DNA from 2 places in the Arthrobacter sp. I3 genome. Region 1 is predicted to be linked to the other one. Evidence: riboswitches for the same ligand, from Rfam matches in the RefSeq annotation. Region 1 holds a riboswitch; the other holds the start of a gene.

Region 1 (8,439 bases):
AAGGACGAGCGCCCGGCGGAAGGTGATGACCGCCAGCGGTTCATATCCAGCATTCAGAACGAGAGTGCGCATCCGCATACCTCTTCACGGCCGCACCCGCCAGCGGCACGAGGGCCGGCTGCCCTCTGCATGGTCGGGCTATGGATCGACAACACAAGAGTAAACACTCAAGTGCCGGATCACCGAATATTTTTTCACCGGCGCGGTCCTCAGCGCGGAAAGTTCACTGCGCGGCAACGCAAAAGACCCCCGCCTGGAGGCGGGGGTCTTTCGGAATGCTGGGGTTCGTGCTTAGGCGCCGACGCGGATGAAGACCGGGCCGGAGCCGACGTTGACGCTGTACAGCGCGGTGGTGCCGCCGTTCCAGCCGCCGTGCACTGCCATGCCGTTGCCGACGTAGACCGCGATGTGAGCCATGCCCACGCCGCCGTTCTGGTAGTAGGCGAGGTCGCCCGGGCGTGCCTCGGCGGCGCTCACGGTGCGTCCCAGGGACAGGTAACCTGCCGGCCAGCCGTGGTAGTGGATGCCGGCCGCGGCCAGGGCGTTGGTGGCGAGGGCGGTGCAGTCCTGCGCCACGCCGATCTGTGCGTAGGCAGCAGCGGCGATGGTCGCGCCTGCGCCGCTTCCGATGCCCGCGGGGGCCTGGGCGGCGACGCCGCCGCTGACGCCAAGCTCGGTGCCGCCGGCGCGGGTGGCTGTAGCCGTGGCCGTGGCGTCCTGGACCTTCACGACGGGCTTGGGAGCCTCGACGACGGGAGCCGGGGTGGTGGTCACGGCCGGCTTCTCGTAGGAGATCGCGATGGTGGAAGCGGCCGAGATGGTGGCCGGAGCTGCGGACTGGACTTCCAGGGCCGAAGCGGAGGTGGATTCGCGCTGAACATTGGTTTCAGCAGCGTTGGCTGCGATTCCGCTGGTCAGGACCAGACCGGAAGCTGCGGCGATGACCGCAGCCTGACGGCCCACGCCGCCGGCGTTGTCGCCGACAGCCTTAGCAATTACAGCCAGCGAGTTGGTCTTGGTGACCTCGGCGCGGTGCCGTGCAACGTTTGCACGAGTAGTCATTAAGTTCTCTCTTTCGTGATCCTTGGACCGCGCGCTTTCGGGCACGGACTGAGGACGCTCCGGCATCTTGGGGGTACGCCGGATCGCCCCGAAATGGGTTACTTAGCGAAGGGTGTACTGCGAAGACGCGCCAAAAGCGGAAACTGCATGCTGTCCGGGCTCGGTAGCGATTGAGCCTGCGGAACGTGATCCAATCCGGGCGCCGGCAAGGGCGGCACGTGATGTGGATTCCAGCGGGCTCGACAGAGCCTCGCCGGTGCGCATGCGCGCAGAATTGTGGCGTGAAGACACGAAAGTAGCCTCTCCCAATGCCTACGAGGTGAGCTGTCGGATTCGGATGGGAGTCACCCGGCCGCGCTGCTTCCTGGGAAGCTTTGCGACTTAACCCCAAGGCCTTCTTTCGAAGGCCAAAATTGGTTCCCCCGCCCCTGCCAGACGATGTAATGCGAACGGACCTTGAGCGGTGGCAGAGCTAGGCAATCCACTCAAGAGCGCCAACTTCGGAAAAGTTGGCGTGCTTCAAACCCTACAGCAGTCCTGATCCAATGTCACATTCAGATCACGGCGTGTCACAGGAAGTTGAGAGCAGCCCATCGTCTTTTTAGAGCCAGCCGAGCGGGTCAACGACATCGCCGTTGACCATCACTTCAAAGTGGAGGTGGCAGCCCGTGGAGGCGCCGGTGGTTCCGCTCATGGCGACGACGTCACCGCGGGAAACCTTCTGGCCGACCTTGACCGAAGCCGAGGACAGGTGGTTGTACGTGGTCTCCAGGCCGTTGCCGTGATCGATGACCACGCGGTTTCCCCCGCCGAAGGGATGCCAGCCGTTGAAGGTCACGGTGCCGCTGGCGGCCGCGTGGACCGCCGTGCCGCACTGGGCGGCGAAATCCTGGCCGCGGTGGAACTCCCCCGCGCCCCCGGTAATGGGGCTGACACGGTAGCCGAAGGGCGAGGCCGTGACCAGCTGGTCGAGCGGCGCACCCAGGGTGCCGGCCGATGCCGCGCGGGTGATGGTACCCACAGACTGGGCACTCAGCAGCTGCTTGAGTTTCCCGTCCGGATCGCCCTTCGTGGTGACGGCCGTGCGGCTGAAGTCGACTTTGGCGGCGGCGGCAGCGGTGACATCCGGCTGCACGGCGGCGGAGAGCGCGCCGGATCCGCCCGGATTCGAAGCCATCACCGGGCTCGTGACGGGGACCGTCACGGTGAGAACCAGACCAGTTGCGGCCAGTGCGATCCCGGCCTTCTGCCCGACTCCGCTGGCCGCGGCAAAGTCCGTGACCTGGCGGAACGGACTGCGACGGCGACGGCGTTCATCGCGGTGCACGTCCCGCGGGCGTTCGGCCGTGTGTGCGACGACGGGACGCGGCTCCGGAGCGGGACCGGTCGCGCGGCGACGGCCCCTGGCGGTCTGGGTGGTCAAGAACGGTTCCTCTCTGGATGGCCTGCGAAGTTAGCTGTCGGATTCGGGTCAGAGAGATCAAAGACCCGGTCCGCCGTTGCAGGCAGCCACGCATAGAGGCATCCCCAGGGGATCCTTCGGTGGAAGCTGCTTGCCGCTGACGGACTTCACCCCAAGGCTGCCGAAGTAGCAGCCGAAAGTGGTTCCCCCGCCCCTGCCAGGAGGTAGTTCTGCGACTGATCCGCTGGCAGGGCTCGGCTTCGGATCAGGTAACGCTTTGGTATCGGTACTGGGCACTAACTATAGGCGATTAAGCCGCCCGGTAATAAATCCGTGACCGCAATTGTGGACAACTCGTGGGTCGTCCCATGACCGGCGCGTAGTGGCTGGTCAGGCGACTGTTACAAAGACGTGCGCGGCAACCTCGGGCGGCAGCTCCAGGGCACCTTCGATATCGGGGACGCGGACCGAGATGTACTCCCCCACCCGCTCCAGCGAGACCAGCGCGCCAGGCCTGATTCCGCCCTCGTCGAGCTGGGCCAGAAGCTCCGGCTCCACCTGGATCGGCTCCGCGAGCCGGTTGACCGTAACCCGGGAAGTTGCCCCGTAGCCGGCCATGGCCTCCAGCAAGTTCACGGGCCTGTCCACGGGGGCGCCAATGGGCACGCCGCCAAGATCCGCAAGCCCCGGAATAGGGTTTCCGTAGGGCGAGACTGTCGGGTGGTTGAGCATCTCGAAGATTCTTCGCTCGACGCGTTCGCTCATGACATGTTCCCAGCGGCACGCTTCCTCGTGGACGTAGGCCCAGTCGAGCCCGATCACGTCCGCGAGGAGGCGTTCGGCCAGACGGTGCTTGCGCATGACACCGATTGCACGTTTCCGTCCGGTTTCCGTCAGTTCAAGGTGCCTGTCGCCGGAAACAACCACCAGCCCGTCGCGCTCCATCCGGCCGATCGTCTGGGACACAGTGGGGCCGGAGTGGCGGAGCCGTTCGGCGATGCGGGCGCGGAGGGCAACGATGTTTTCTTCTTCAAGTTCCAGAATGGTCCGAAGATACATCTCCGTAGTATCGATCAGATCCGTCATTCAGCTCAGCTCCTCGAGCGCAGTCCTAGCGTCATTCCCACCGTACCGCGTGCGGGCCGCATGCAGGATGCGCCCAGGCGGGAACCGCCGTACGTTCGCATGCCAGCCTAGCCTATTTTGAATTACTCCGGATAATCTTTCGATCGACCTGAAGCTATTGTCCCAGCCCCAGCCGGCCGGCCGTCCCCGGCGTCTCAATGACCGGACTATGACAGGCCTTTTTCTGTATCGCCGGGAGCTGTCAGGCAAAATAAGACAGGCAGAATGAAGAGGGGTGTCCGTGGTAGCCATCCCTGCCCGCCACCTCCCAGCCACGCTACGAACCAGCCGAAAATTGGAGCCACTGTGAGCGACACCAGCATCACGATCCCCGCCAACCTCCTGCCCAAGGACGGACGGTTCGGCGCCGGCCCGTCCAAAGTCCGGCCGGAACAGATGGACGCCCTGGCCGCGGCATCGTCGAAGCTGCTGGGGACCTCCCACCGCCAGGCGCCCGTGAAGAACCTGGTCGGCTCGGTGCGCAGCGGCCTCAGCGAATTCTTCCGGGCACCGGAAGGCTATGAAGTGGTGCTGGGCGTCGGCGGATCTACCGCGTTCTGGGACATTGCCAGCTTCGGGCTCGTGGAGAACAAGGCGCAGCACCTGTCCTTCGGCGAGTTCGGTTCAAAGTTCGCTTCCGCCACCAACAAGGCGCCGTTCCTTGCCGAGTCCTCCATCATCAAGGCCGAACCCGGCACCCGCCCCACCGCCCGGGCGGAGGCCGGCGTCGACGTCTATGCGTGGCCGCAGAACGAGACCTCAACCGGCGTTGCCGCCCCCGTCCAGCGGGTGGCCGGCGCCGACGAGGGGTCGTTGGTGCTCGTGGACGCGACCTCGGCCGCGGGCGGGCTGAACGTGGACGTGGCGGAGTCGGACGTGTACTACTTCGCGCCGCAGAAGAACTTCGCGTCCGACGGCGGCCTGTGGCTGGGCCTGTTCTCCCCGGCCGCGCTGGAACGGGCGGCACGGATCAAGGCCGGCAACCGCTGGATTCCCGACTTCCTTGACCTCCAGACGGCGATCGACAATTCCAGGCTGAACCAGACCTACAACACCCCCGCGCTGGCCACCCTGGTGACCCTGGACGCCCAGGTGCAGTGGCTCAACGCCAACGGCGGCCTGGACTTCGCCGCCGGCCGGACCGCGGATTCTGCCGGCCGCATCTACCGCTGGGCCGAAGCGTCCGAATACGCCACGCCGTTCGTGGCCAAGGCCGAGGACCGCTCGAACGTGATCGCCACGATCGACTTCGATGACTCGATCGACGCCGCGGCCATCGCCAAGGTGCTCCGCGCCAACGGCGTCGTCGACACCGAGCCGTACCGCAAGCTGGGCCGCAACCAGCTGCGCATCGCCACCTTCGTGGCGATCGAGCCCGACGATGTCTCGGCACTGCTCGAGTGCATCGATTTCGTCGTGGCGGAACTGAAGAAGTAGCCCCGCGTCCGGCGTCGTCACGGCCCCTGAGGACCTAGGCCGTGACGGCGCCGTCGTCGTTTCAGGTCCGTCGGCCCTGCTGTGCCTCCGGCCGCGCGTCCCTGCCGGCACCGGCCGCCCCGGTCCGGCTTTCGACGCGGAAGTACCGGAGTCCGTGGGCGCGGCGGTTGAAGTGGAGCCGCAGGTGCTTCGCGCGGATGATCCACACCAGCCCGATCAGGGCCGCCAGCAGGCCGGCGCCTGCCGCGACCGCCATGGACCAGCGGGGGCCGGCGGTGTTTGCCACCCAGCCGACGAGCGGCGCCCCAAGGGGAGTTCCGCCCATGAAGATCGCCATGTAGAGGGCCATCACCCGGCCCCGCATGACGGCCTCTGTCGTGGTCTGGACGTACCCGTTGGCGCTCGTCATCATGGTGATCGCGAACAGCCCCACGGGCACAAGTGCGACGCCGTACCAGAAGTAGTTCGGGGCCATGGCTGCGATGCCCGAGGTCACGCCGAAGGCGGCGGCCGCCCCGAAGATGACCCGCAGCCGTGGCTTGCCGCGCCCGGCGGACAGCAGGGCCCCGGCGACGGATCCGATGGCCATGATCGAATTCATCAGGCCGAAGGCCCCCGCGTCCAGGCCGAATTCGGTCCCCACCATGGCTGCGATGAACAGGGCGAAATTCAGCCCCAGGGTTCCCACGATGAAGATTGCCACCAGCACCACGACCAAATCCGGACGGTACCTCACATAGCGCAGCCCCTCCCGGATCCTGCCCCTGCCCGCCGGTGCCCGCGGCAGCCGGCGCAGCGACGACGACGGGATCTTCGCCAGGCTCAGCAACAGGGGCACAAAGGTGAGCGTATTAATGAGGAAGACCCAGCCGGGCCCGACGACGGCCGTGAGCACGCCGGCGACGGCCGGACCGATCATCCGGGCAACATTGAACGACGCGCTGTTCAGGGCCACGGCGTTGGGGAGGTAGTCGTCCTGGACCAGTTCCGAGACGAAGGTCTGCCGGACGGGGGCGTCCAGGGCGGAGACTACCCCGAGCATCAGGGCGAAGGCGTAAACGTGCCAGAGCTGCGCCGCGCCCGTGACCACCAGGATGCCCAGCCCCGCGCTCAGCAGCGCCATGGCGGACTGCGTCAGCACCAGGAGCCGCTTGCGGTTGAACCGGTCGGCGACCAGTCCGGCCACGGGTGCCAGGAAGAGTTGCGGGCCCAGCTGCAGGGCCATCGTGATTCCCACCGCCCCGGCATCGTGCGCCGTCAGGTGGGCGAACACCAGCCAGTCCTGGGCGGTGCGCTGCATCCAGGTGCCAACGTTGGAAATAAGGGCGCCGACGAACCAGATCCGGTAGTTCAGGATGTGCAGGGATTTGAACGTGGACATCAGCCCCAGCCCTCCCCAGACACGCTCCCGGACGCTTCCAACCGCTAGTCGGCCTCGCCCGTTGAGCGTTCCCGCTCGTCGTCGTCGGTGTCGGCGTCGTCGTCGGTGTCGGCGTCGTCGGCGTCGTCGTCGTCAGCGTCAGCGTCATCCTGTTGGTCGGCGTCGTCGTCGTCAGCGTCATCCTGCTGGTCGGCGTCAGACGCCTGCGACGGCGCTTCGGGACCGGACGGCGCCTCGGCAGCCTCGTCAGCCTGCGCGTCTTCCGGGCGGACCCGTTCGGCCCACGGAACCCATGCAGGTGCCAGGATGGAGTCCTCGGAGGGCAGGAGGCCAAGTTCGTCCACCGTGACCACCTTGGAGCGCGAGTTGCGTGTCAGCACGGCGTACCACTGCCAGCCCAGGTATCCGGGGAGCCTGGATTCGAACAGGTGGGTCACCAGGCGGTCGCCCTCGCTCCGGGCACCGAGGTGCTCGCCGATCTGCTCGGCGGGGGCAATGCCCTCCACCGCGGTGCGGGCGACGTCGACGGCGGCGGCCAGGAAGGCGTCAGGCTTGCCGGTGCGCCAGACGGGCACGCCGGCGCGGGGGCGGATTCCCTGCTTGGAGCCGGTTTTGGCCCCGGCGGGCGCTGCGGTTCCGGCATCCGGCGCTGGCAACTGATCAGGTTCCTGAGTCATCAAAAGCCTTATACGTCCAGCTCGTCGGCAACCTTACGGAGGGCCGCTGCGATCGCCTTGCCCTTGTTGCCTTCCGGGTACTTGCCCGCGGACAGGGTCCCGGACAGGTTATCCAGCACGCTGACGAGGTCCTGGACCAGCGGGGCAAGGTCCCTGGCGCTGGGCCGCTTTGCCTTGGCGATGGACGGCGTCTTGTCCAGCACGCGCAGGCCCAGGGCCTGGGCACCCTTGCGTCCGTCGGCTACACCAAATTCAACACGCGTGCCGGCCTTGAGCTCCGTAATGCCTTCGGGCAGCGCGGACTTGGGCAGGAAGACTTCCTGGCCGTCCTCGCCCGCGAGGAATCCGAAGCCTTTTTCCTTGTCATACCACTTGACCTTGCCGGTAGGCACGTAATCAACCTTCTTCGTTCTGCGGGGACACGGCCGGCGGTCACCGCATCCGCATGGATACGCGGGTTCAGGGTATGACTGCCCGGACCGTGTTGGTCTGTATCTCCAAGGTTATCCTGCCTGGTTCACTTTAACGGCTTGAGGCGCGGGCGATGCCGGACTGTTAGCGTTGCCCCCATGACACTGATGCGTTACCGGCGGCCTTTGATGATCGTAGCGGCCACCCTTGCTGTGCTGTCCCTCGTTGCCGTCGGCGCTGTCATGGCCATGGCCTTCAACAATGCCGTGGCGCCGGCCTGGATTACCTCGACGGCCCTTTACGGCCTCCCGGTGGCATTCCTGCTCATGCTGGCGCTCGTTGTCGACGCGGTGGCAGCCCGGCGCCGCCCGCGCGGGCCCGGCGAAAGGTAACGTTGGAGCGATGTCCCTCATCCGCGCGCTCAGCAAGGAACTTCAGGCACGAAGCGACGAATCGTTGCGGGCCCTGTTCTCCGCGCGGCCGGACCTGATTTCTCCCGGCGTCCCGGACTTCGCCGCCCTCGCCGCCCGCGCCAGCGGACGCGTCAGCGTGCAGCGGGCACTCGAACGGCTCAACCGCCCGCAGATGCAGGTCCTGGAAACCCTGCACCTGTGCACCAACGCCGATACCGGGCACAGCGCGTCGGCGGCGATGCTGAAGAAACTGATCAACGGCTCCTCGGTTGCCGCCGTCGACCGGCTCCTCCATTCCCTGCAGGAACTGGCCCTCGTCCACCGCGCCGATCCGCCGCACGGCGCGACCCCCGCCGCCGCCAAGCAGCGCCACTACCTTCCGGTCGGCAGCCTCAAGGACGTGATTGGCATCTACCCAGCGGGGCTCGGGCGCAGCTACACCGAACTTGTGCGGCTGCAGCCTGCCTTTGCACAGCGCGTGGTGCAGCTGGTGGGGGAACTTCACCGCGCCGGGGCGTCCATCTCCCCCGC
Region 2 (8,439 bases), on a different contig from region 1:
CGGCTGGAGAGCCTGGAGCTCCCCACCGGCTACAGCGTGCAGCTGCTCGGCGAATACACCGAACGCGAGGCGGCAACGAACCGCCTGATGATCTACTCCGCGGCGGCACTTGTCCTGATCCTCCTGCTGCTGCAGGCGTCCTTCCGCAGCTGGCGGCTGGCCGTCCTGTCGCTGCTGACGCTGCCGGTTGCCCTGGTGGGCGGGGTCATAGCCGCCTACATGACCGGCGGCGTCCTGTCCCTCGGGTCCCTCGTTGGCTTCCTCACGGTGATGGGGATCGCCGCGCGCAACGGCATCCTGCTGATCAACCACTGCCAGCATCTGGAAACCTTTGAAGGCCAAACTTTCGGCCGCGACCTCGTGATGCGCGGGGCGGCGGAGCGGCTCTCGCCCATCCTCATGACCACCCTGGCCACCGGGCTTGCCCTGGTACCCCTGGTTGTCATGGGCAACATCCCGGGCCATGAAATTGAACACCCCATGGCCGTGGTTATCCTGGGCGGCCTGGTCACCTCCACCTTGCTCAATCTGTTCATCGTGCCCTCGCTCTATCTCCGGTTCGCCAAGTCCAGGAAGACCAGGGAGAAGGAACGCGCTGCCGCCGGGCCGGTGTCCGTCTAACAGCGGCTGGCGTCAGAACCTCAACCATCAGAACAGGGCGGCGGTCACGGTCCGGGTGAGCTGTTGAATGATCTGGGTGCGGGGGCCCATATCGGAGTAATTCCTGCCGCGGGTGTACACGACGAACACGAAGGCCCGGCCGTCCTTGTCCAGGACGGCCGCGTCATGCAGGTTTCCGAACAGCAGTCCGTACTTGTGGTGAACCCCTACCCCGGGCGGAACCGCCGGCGGGATCAGTGTCTCAAAGTTGGTGTTCTGCATATAGGACAGGAGCTGGGCGGTGTTGCGGGCATTGAGCAGCTGTCCCGTGTAGAGCAGCTGGAGGGTCCTGGCCATTTCTGCGGGCGTCAGCAGGTTGACCGTGCGGTCATAGGTGATCCCGATCGAGCCGGCGTAATCCGTGATGCCCCGCGCGCCGACCGCCCGCAGGATCAGCGCCCACGAGTCGTTGTTGCTCTGCTGGACCATCCGGCGGATCTGGGTGCCGGCCGTCGAGTTGCCCATGGGGGCGGTCAGCGAGGCGCGGCCGGTCTCAACGAGGTGGTAATACGCCGACGCGGCCAGAATCTTTGCCGTGCTGGCGGCCACAAACTTGTCCTGGACCCCATAGCCGTGGACCACGCCGTCAGAGACATCGATCAAGGACACCCCCAGGGCATAGGCACTGTTGGCCGCGATGATCCCGTTGATCTGGCTGTCCAGTTCCGGGTCAATGGCCGGGACCGCGACGGCAGGCACAGCGGGGATCTCAGCGGGCTTCCCGGCGGCCGCCGAGACGGCGCCGGCCGCGGGCGAAGCAGTAGTCGGCGAAGCAGTTGCGGGCAGGTCAGATGCCGGCGGAACGGTCCGGCCGGCATCCGTAACCGGCGCCGTTGGCGTCGCTGCAGCGGCCGGCGGGTCAACGGGTAGCGCCGCCTGGACGCCTGCATAGACGCCGGCAGCCACAAGGGCCAGTGCGACGGCGGCCGCCGTCAGATACTGTCGCCGGGTCCTCCCCGCACGCCCGGCGAGGGACCGCGGACCGGGCCGGGAACCGTCGTTGGCCCGGTGCCCGCCGGAGCGGTAGTGGCGCGGCGCCGGTTCAGGCTTCGGGACCGGCCCGGTGCTGTTGTTCGAATCGTTCGCAGGCATCATGCTTCCCCGAAGGTGACTGACCGCGGTGGGGCCATAGACTTCCAGCATTCTTCCCCCTGGCGGCTTCCCGCGCAAGGGTACGGCTCCGGGAAAAAGTGGGTCTGCCATCCGAAGCAGCGGCGTACGCTGGTGAAAACGTAAGGAGCGGCGATGCGCAAAATCATCCTGGCCATGCAGGTGTCCCTCGACGGATTCTTCGAGGGCCCGGACCGCGACATCAGCTGGCACATGGTCGACGACGAACTGCACCGCCATTTCAACCAACAGCTCAGCACTATGGGTGCCTTCCTTGACGGCCGCGTCACCTACGAGCTGATGGAAGAGTTCTGGCCCACCGCGGACCAGGACCCGGCCGCCGGCTCAGTGATGGCCGAGTTCGCCCGGATCTGGCGGGACATGCCCAAGATCGTCTACTCCCGGACGCTGACATCTGCCGCCTGGAACACCACCGTGGTCCGGGAGGTGGTGCCGGAAGAAGTGCTGGCCCTGAAAGAGCAGCCGGGCGGGGACCTGGCCCTGGGCGGGGCAGAACTGGCCGACACCTTCCGGCGGCTCGGGCTGATCGACGAATACTGGCTGTATGTCCATCCGGTCCTGATCGGACGGGGCCGCCCCCTGTTCAAGGCTGCGGACAGCATAGCCCAGCTCCGGCTGCTGGAGACGCGCGCCTTCGGCAACGGGGTGGCGCTGTTGCGCTACGCCGCGTAGCTGGCACGGATCATCCAGACGTCGCCCCTCGGCCGGCGCCGCGTCACTTTCTTAAGCGTTTCTTAACGGGCTGGCGGAAGACTGGGAGTCGTCGCCTGTCCGGGCGCCCTTGTCCCGAGCCGGAGGATCCCATGACTGGACCTGCCCCTGTTAAGAGCGATGCGCCGCTGGGCGGTGCTGGAGCACTCAGCCGAAGTGGAGCACCAAGCCGTCCCGACGCCGTGCGCCCCGCCGCGGGTCCCCGGCTGTGGGCCCTCCCCCAGGTCCGCCACTGGTTAGTGCTGGGCGTCCTGCTGTCGGCCGCCGTCGTGGCATTGGGCCTGGCGGCGCAGCTGACACCCGGCTTCAATGCCGCCGAGCTCGGGGTCGATCAGGACCTGAGCCAGCACCACGCCGCCGCCCTGACCGCCGTCGCGATGGCGCTGAATGTCGTGTTTGGCCCGGTGGCGGGCCTCGCGCTGATCGGCGCCGCGGCGCTGTACATCTGGCTGTTCCGCGGCGGCCTGGCCAAGGCGGTTGCCTTCGGCCTCGTGGCATCATCCGGCTGGGTGGCAAGTGAATTCTTCAAGCTCCTCGTGGCCCGCCAGCGGCCCAGCCCTGCCCTGCTGTTCGATCCCCTGGCTCCGGAAACGGGTTCCAACAGCTTCCCGAGCGGCCACGTGTCCTTTGCGGTGGCATTGGGATTCGCAGTGTACTTCCTGGCCCGTGGAACCCGCTGGGCCAAGGTCACGGCCGTCGCGGCGGCGGTGATGGCCCTCGTCGTAGCCTGGTCACGGCTGTACATCGGCGTCCACTACCCCACGGATGTCGCGGCGTCGTTCCTGGCCTCGTGCGCAGCCGTGGTCCTGCTGGCGGGACTGTGGAACCTTCTCGCGCCGCGGATAGCGGAGCGGATCCGGGCCCGTTCGGGCAGCCGGCCGCTGGGCGCTGAGGAGAAATGAGAATGCCCGTCCTGGACGTTTTTGCCGCCCTTCCGGCCGTCCACGCCGCCGGAACATTGTCCCTGCTGGACCCGGCAAGCCTGCTCGCCGGGTTGGGCCCGGCCGCGCTGGGTGTGATCGCGGTGATGGTCTTCATCGAATCGGGCGTGCTCTTTCCCTTCCTGCCCGGCGACTCCCTGTTGTTCACCGCAGGACTTCTGCACCAGCAGCTGCAACTGACGTTGCCTGTGCTGATCGGCGTCGTCACCGCGGCCGCGGTCGCCGGGGACCAGGTCGGCTACATGCTCGGACGGAAATTTGGCCGGCGATGGTTCAAGGACGACGCCCGGATCCTGAAGACAGCGCACCTGACCACCACGGAGGACTTCTTCCGCCGCCACGGCGGGGCCGCCGTCGTGCTGGCCCGCTTCGTCCCCATGGTCCGGACGTTTGCTCCGCTGACCGCCGGGACCGCGCGCTATGACTACAAATCCTTCACCCTGTGGAATATCACCGGCGCCGTCGCGTGGGCGGCCTCCGTGACGATGCTTGGCACCTGGCTGGGGCATTTTGACATCATCGCCAGGAACATCGACGCCATCGTCGTGGCCATGGTGCTCGTCTCCGTCGTGCCGGGGGTGGTGCAGCTCCTCAAACGCCGCCGGAACTCCCGCCGCGCCGCCGCAGCCGCAGACAAAGCCGCCGGCGACACGGCAGAAGAACCCGGGGCCGGACTGCGGACTGAGGAAATGGCCGCGGAAGAATAGCTGACATGACCTCCGCTGACCTTCCGTCCCTGCTGCTCGTCGAGGACGACGCCGTCCTGGGACCGCTCATCGCCGAGCTACTGGGCCCGGACTACCGGGTCCAGTTGGTCACCAACGGCCGCGACGGCCTCCACCAGGGGCTGACCGGGAGCTGGGACGTCATGGTGGTGGACCGCGGGCTGCCCGCCATGGACGGCACCGCCCTTATTACGGCTTTGCGGTCGAAAGGCATTGCCACGCCCATCCTGATCCTGACCGCGCTGGGCGATGCCGACGAAAAAGTCAGGGGCCTGGACGCCGGCGCCAACGATTACGTGACCAAGCCGTTCGACGCCGGCGAACTGGCAGCACGCCTGCGCGCACTGACGCGGACTTTCACTCCCCCGGCCCCGGCACCGGTGGCGATCGGGGACTGGGAACTGGATCCAACGCAGCGCTCCGTCCGTTCCGTCTACGGGCAAACGGTGTCACTGACCGCAAAGGAAGGCCAGCTGCTGGCAGCCCTGGCCGCGGAACCGGACCGCGTCTTCACCCGGGATGAGCTCCTCGCGGCGTGCTTCCACGCCTCGGAACAGCCCGGCGTGATCGATACCTATGTTCATCACTTGCGCCGGAAGATCTCCAAAGCCGTGATCCGCACGGTGCACGGCCTCGGATACCAGATCGGCGAAGCCCATGAATGACGGCCGGCCGGCCGGCGGAAACCCGGACCACTCCATCCTGCGCAAGGCTTCCCTCAAGGTCGCGGTGCGGATCAGTGCTGCGTGCGCAGTCATGGTTCTCGGGCTGCTCGCCGCCACGGCGCTGTACCTCACGAACCAACTGGCCCATCCTGAAGTGCCGGGCTCGGCGGCGGCCGGGACGGCCTACACCTACCTGGATTCCAAGGATGTCCTCGAAGCCATGATCATCGCCGGGGTGGCGGGAATCCTGCTGGCCGGCATCGTCGGGTGGCTCAGCGCGCGCAGCGCGATTCGTCCCCTCAGTGATGCCCTGGCAAGGGAGCGGCGTTTCGTCCAGGACGCCAGCCACGAATTGCGCACCCCATTGACCATCCTGGACACCAGGATCCAGCTGGCCCAGCGCAACACTGTGCCCGGCTCCAGGCAAAGCCACGACCTGGCCCGGATCCGGGAGGACGCCGCGACGCTGACAGGGATTGTCAACGAACTGCTCCTCGCGGCAACCGCGGAGGCCCCGGACCGCTCCGCGCCCCCTGCCGACCTCGCCGACGCTGCCGCCAGCGTCGCCGGCAGCCTCCAGCAGGTGGCAGAGCAGCGGCAGGTGCGCCTGGAATTCTCTGCCGCTGCCCGGCCGCTGGCCCGGATCGAGAAGAATGCGCTGCGGCGTGCCGTGCTGGCCCTGGCGGACAACGCGCTGGCCCACACGCCTCCGGGCGGCCGCGTGTCCATCACGACCTCAATCGAGCAGAAGCGCGCCGTGATCACGGTGGCGGACTCCGGGACCGGAATCACCGGCGTCGATCAGGCCCGGATCTTTGACCGGTTCGTGCGGACGGCCGGCACCGGCACCTCACAGGGACAGCGGAGCTTTGGCATCGGCCTGGCCCTGGTCCGTGAGATTGCCGTCGCGGCCGGGGGCACCGTCGAGGTGGCCGCGACGGGCGGCGAGGGAACCGTCATGAAATTGAGGCTTCCGCTCATGGGCAGCGGGAATCCCTGAGGACCCTGCGCCGGGGAAAGCTATGCCATCGGGATCCCGGACCCCCGAATGCGGAGACAGGAAAGACCGGCGGTCGAGTTGCCCCCAAGGGAACTCGAGCGCCGGTCTTTCCGGACTGTCTGGCCCCGGGTCGGGGCCGTGCGGCTTAGGCGCGGACGAACGTCACGCCGCCGGTCGCGGTGAGCCAGGACAGCGGGTGGACCATGGTCTGGTTCTTGCCGTTCATGCCGCCACTGACCACCTGGCCGTTGCCGGCGTAGATGCCGACGTGGCCGGACTGGACCACCATGTCACCGGGCTGCGGCGTCGCTACAACGGTTCCAAGGCCAAGGAACGCGCGGGGACCGATGTCGCCAACGGGCTTACCCGCGGCGCCAAGGGCCTTTTCCACCATGGCAGTGCAGTCCTGGGTGATGCCCACCTGGCTGTAGGCGGCCGAGAGCATGATGGCGTTGCGTCCGCCCGCGGGCGCCGCGGCCGGCGCTGCTGCCGGAGCTGCTGCCGGAGCGGCCTGCACCTGGATGACCGGCTTGGCCGGAGCCTTGGGCGCCGCCGCCGGGGCTGCAGCGGGAGCCGGAGCCGGCGCGACGGGCTGTTCGATGACCGGCGCGGCAATAGAATCCACTGCGGGGCGCTCGAAGCTAATCTTGACGCTTGAATCGGCACTGACCGGGGCACTGACCTGTCCGGTGACGTCGACGTTCGACGCCGGAGCAGAGTCACGCTGCACGGGGGCGGTGGCGGCGTTGGCGGCCATTCCGCTGGTCAGGACCAGGCCGGATGCGGCGGCGAGGACGGCGGCATGGCGCGCAAAAGTATTGACTGAAGTCATGAAAAATGTAGCCTCTCCCAATGCCTGCGAGGTGAGCTGTCGGATTCGGATGGGAGGCACCCGGCCGCACTCCCGGGCCCGTCGTTTGCGGGCACTGTGCGGCTTCACCCCAAGACCTGCATATCAGCAGGTCAAAAGTGGTTTCCCCGTCTCTGCCGGACGTTGATGCGAGTTACCCCCGGGCCGCGGCAGAGTTAGGCAATCGGCTGGGGAGCGCCCGTATCGGAGACAACAGGCACTCATCAACCGTAGCGCGAACCGCACCCGAAAGTCACATTCAGGTAACGGAGCCATGATGCCGGGCCGCAATTTGCCCATAGGGCGGCGTCGTTTCCGAACATAGGATGATGCCATCAGCACCACCGGAAGCGGAGGCCCGAAAATGAACAGCCATTGTGTCGCCATCTGCCAGTTGAGCACTCAGCCCCAAGAGGATTTCGACGTCAACACCGAGCTGCTGATCCTCGACGGCGGGGACGTCCACGTGAGCACCTGGGACGCGGAACCGCGTGACGGGGGTTTCGACGAGCACATCCTCAATGACCGGGTGGACGCGCTCGGGTACATGGTTGTCAACGACTGGGCCTTCCTGGACGGCAAGGCCTACGCGGTGGTGGAACGGCGGTCAGGCCCGGCGCCGGCCGGCCGCCGAGAACCGTGACCTTCCTGTCCCTGGCGCTGATCGCCGTCATCGCCCTGGCCGGCCCCCTGCTGGCCCTGCCGGCGCGCTGGCACTTGCCTGTCATGCTGGGTGAGCTGCTGGCCGGCATCGCGATCGGGCGCTCAGGCCTGGCCCTGGTGGACCCCGCGGACCCGACGTTCACCCTGCTGGCCAATATCGGGTTTGCGCTGATGATGTTCGTGGCAGGCACCCACGTTCCCGTGCGGGATCCGCACATCCGTGGCGCCCTCGGCAAAGGCTCCCGCCGGGCGATGGTGGCCGCAGCGGCAGCGGTGGTGGTCGGAACCGGCATCGGTCTGCTGTTCGGGACTGGACATGCTCCCCTCTACGTCGTGCTGCTGGCGTCCTCGTCGGCCGCCCTGGTGCTTCCAATCGTCGATTCCCTGCGCCTCGGCGGGCCAGATGTCGTCGCTATGACAGCGCAGGTGGCAATTGCCGACACAGCCTGCATTGTGGCGTTGCCGCTCCTGGTGGATCCGCCCCACGCAGTCCAGGCGGCGCTGGGTGTCCTCGTGGTGACCGGGTGCGCGGTAGTGCTCTTTGTCGGCTTGCGCTGGCTGGAGCGCCAGGGAATCCGTCGGCGCGTGCACCGGCTCTCGGAAAGCCGCAAGTTTGCCCTGGAGCTACGGATCCAGTTGGCCGTGCTCTTCACCCTGGCCGGTGTCGCGACGTGGAGCAATGTGTCTGTGATGATGGCAGGCTTTTCTTTCGGCCTGGTGATGGCTGCGGTCGGCGAACCGCGGCGGCTGGCCCGGCAACTGTTCGCGCTCAGCGACGGCTTCCTGGGTCCGCTCTTCTTCGTGTGGCTGGGTGCATCGCTGACGTTAAAGGACCTGGCCGGGCACCCGGACATGATGGCCCTCGGCCTGTTGCTGGGGGCCGGGGCCCTGCTGGCGCACGCCGACCTGGCTTTCCTGGGACTCCCGCTGTCGCTGGGGGTGTTGTCGGCGGCCCAGCTTGGCGTACCGGTGGCTGCGGCGAGCATCGGCACGCAGCTTCAGGTCCTGCTCCCAGGCGAGGCCGCGGCCCTGCTGGTGGGAGCGCTTGTCACCATAGCCGCGAGCGCCGTCGCCGGGTCACGGGCGGCGAGGA

The links. Region 1 has a riboswitch for cyclic di-AMP ahead of Y706_RS0113200 (M23 family metallopeptidase). Riboswitches for the same ligand answer to the same signal wherever they lie in the genome.
Region 2: linked by a shared signal. The riboswitch ahead of Y706_RS0107850 (hypothetical protein) and the one ahead of Y706_RS0113200 (M23 family metallopeptidase) in region 1 are both predicted to bind cyclic di-AMP.

What each region holds. Positions count from the first base shown of each region.
Region 1 covers NZ_KI914930.1:15,599-24,037, forward strand. The annotation lists gene Y706_RS0113190 (HNH endonuclease) at 1-72, opposite strand, end outside; gene Y706_RS0113195 (NlpC/P60 family protein) at 292-1,062, opposite strand; cyclic di-AMP (ydaO/yuaA leader) riboswitch at 1,358-1,541, opposite strand; gene Y706_RS0113200 (M23 family metallopeptidase) at 1,664-2,485, opposite strand; cyclic di-AMP (ydaO/yuaA leader) riboswitch at 2,490-2,705, opposite strand; gene Y706_RS0113205 (iron-dependent transcriptional repressor DtxR) at 2,855-3,550, opposite strand; gene serC (phosphoserine transaminase) at 3,896-5,026, shown strand; gene Y706_RS0113215 (MFS transporter) at 5,088-6,407, opposite strand; gene Y706_RS0113220 (DUF3027 domain-containing protein) at 6,452-7,084, opposite strand; gene Y706_RS0113225 (cold-shock protein) at 7,093-7,476, opposite strand; gene Y706_RS0113230 (hypothetical protein) at 7,654-7,887, shown strand; gene Y706_RS0113235 (helicase-associated domain-containing protein) at 7,898-8,439, shown strand, end outside.
Region 2 covers NZ_KI914915.1:28,921-37,359, reverse strand. The annotation lists gene Y706_RS0107885 (efflux RND transporter permease subunit) at 1-621, shown strand, start outside; gene Y706_RS27950 (serine hydrolase) at 649-1,755, opposite strand; gene Y706_RS0107875 (dihydrofolate reductase family protein) at 1,906-2,463, shown strand; gene Y706_RS0107870 (phosphatase PAP2 family protein) at 2,595-3,404, shown strand; gene Y706_RS0107865 (DedA family protein) at 3,407-4,150, shown strand; gene Y706_RS0107860 (response regulator transcription factor) at 4,156-4,833, shown strand; gene Y706_RS0107855 (sensor histidine kinase) at 4,826-5,833, shown strand; gene Y706_RS0107850 (hypothetical protein) at 5,979-6,665, opposite strand; cyclic di-AMP (ydaO/yuaA leader) riboswitch at 6,673-6,876, opposite strand; gene Y706_RS0107845 (hypothetical protein) at 7,078-7,326, shown strand; gene Y706_RS0107840 (cation:proton antiporter) at 7,323-8,439, shown strand, end outside.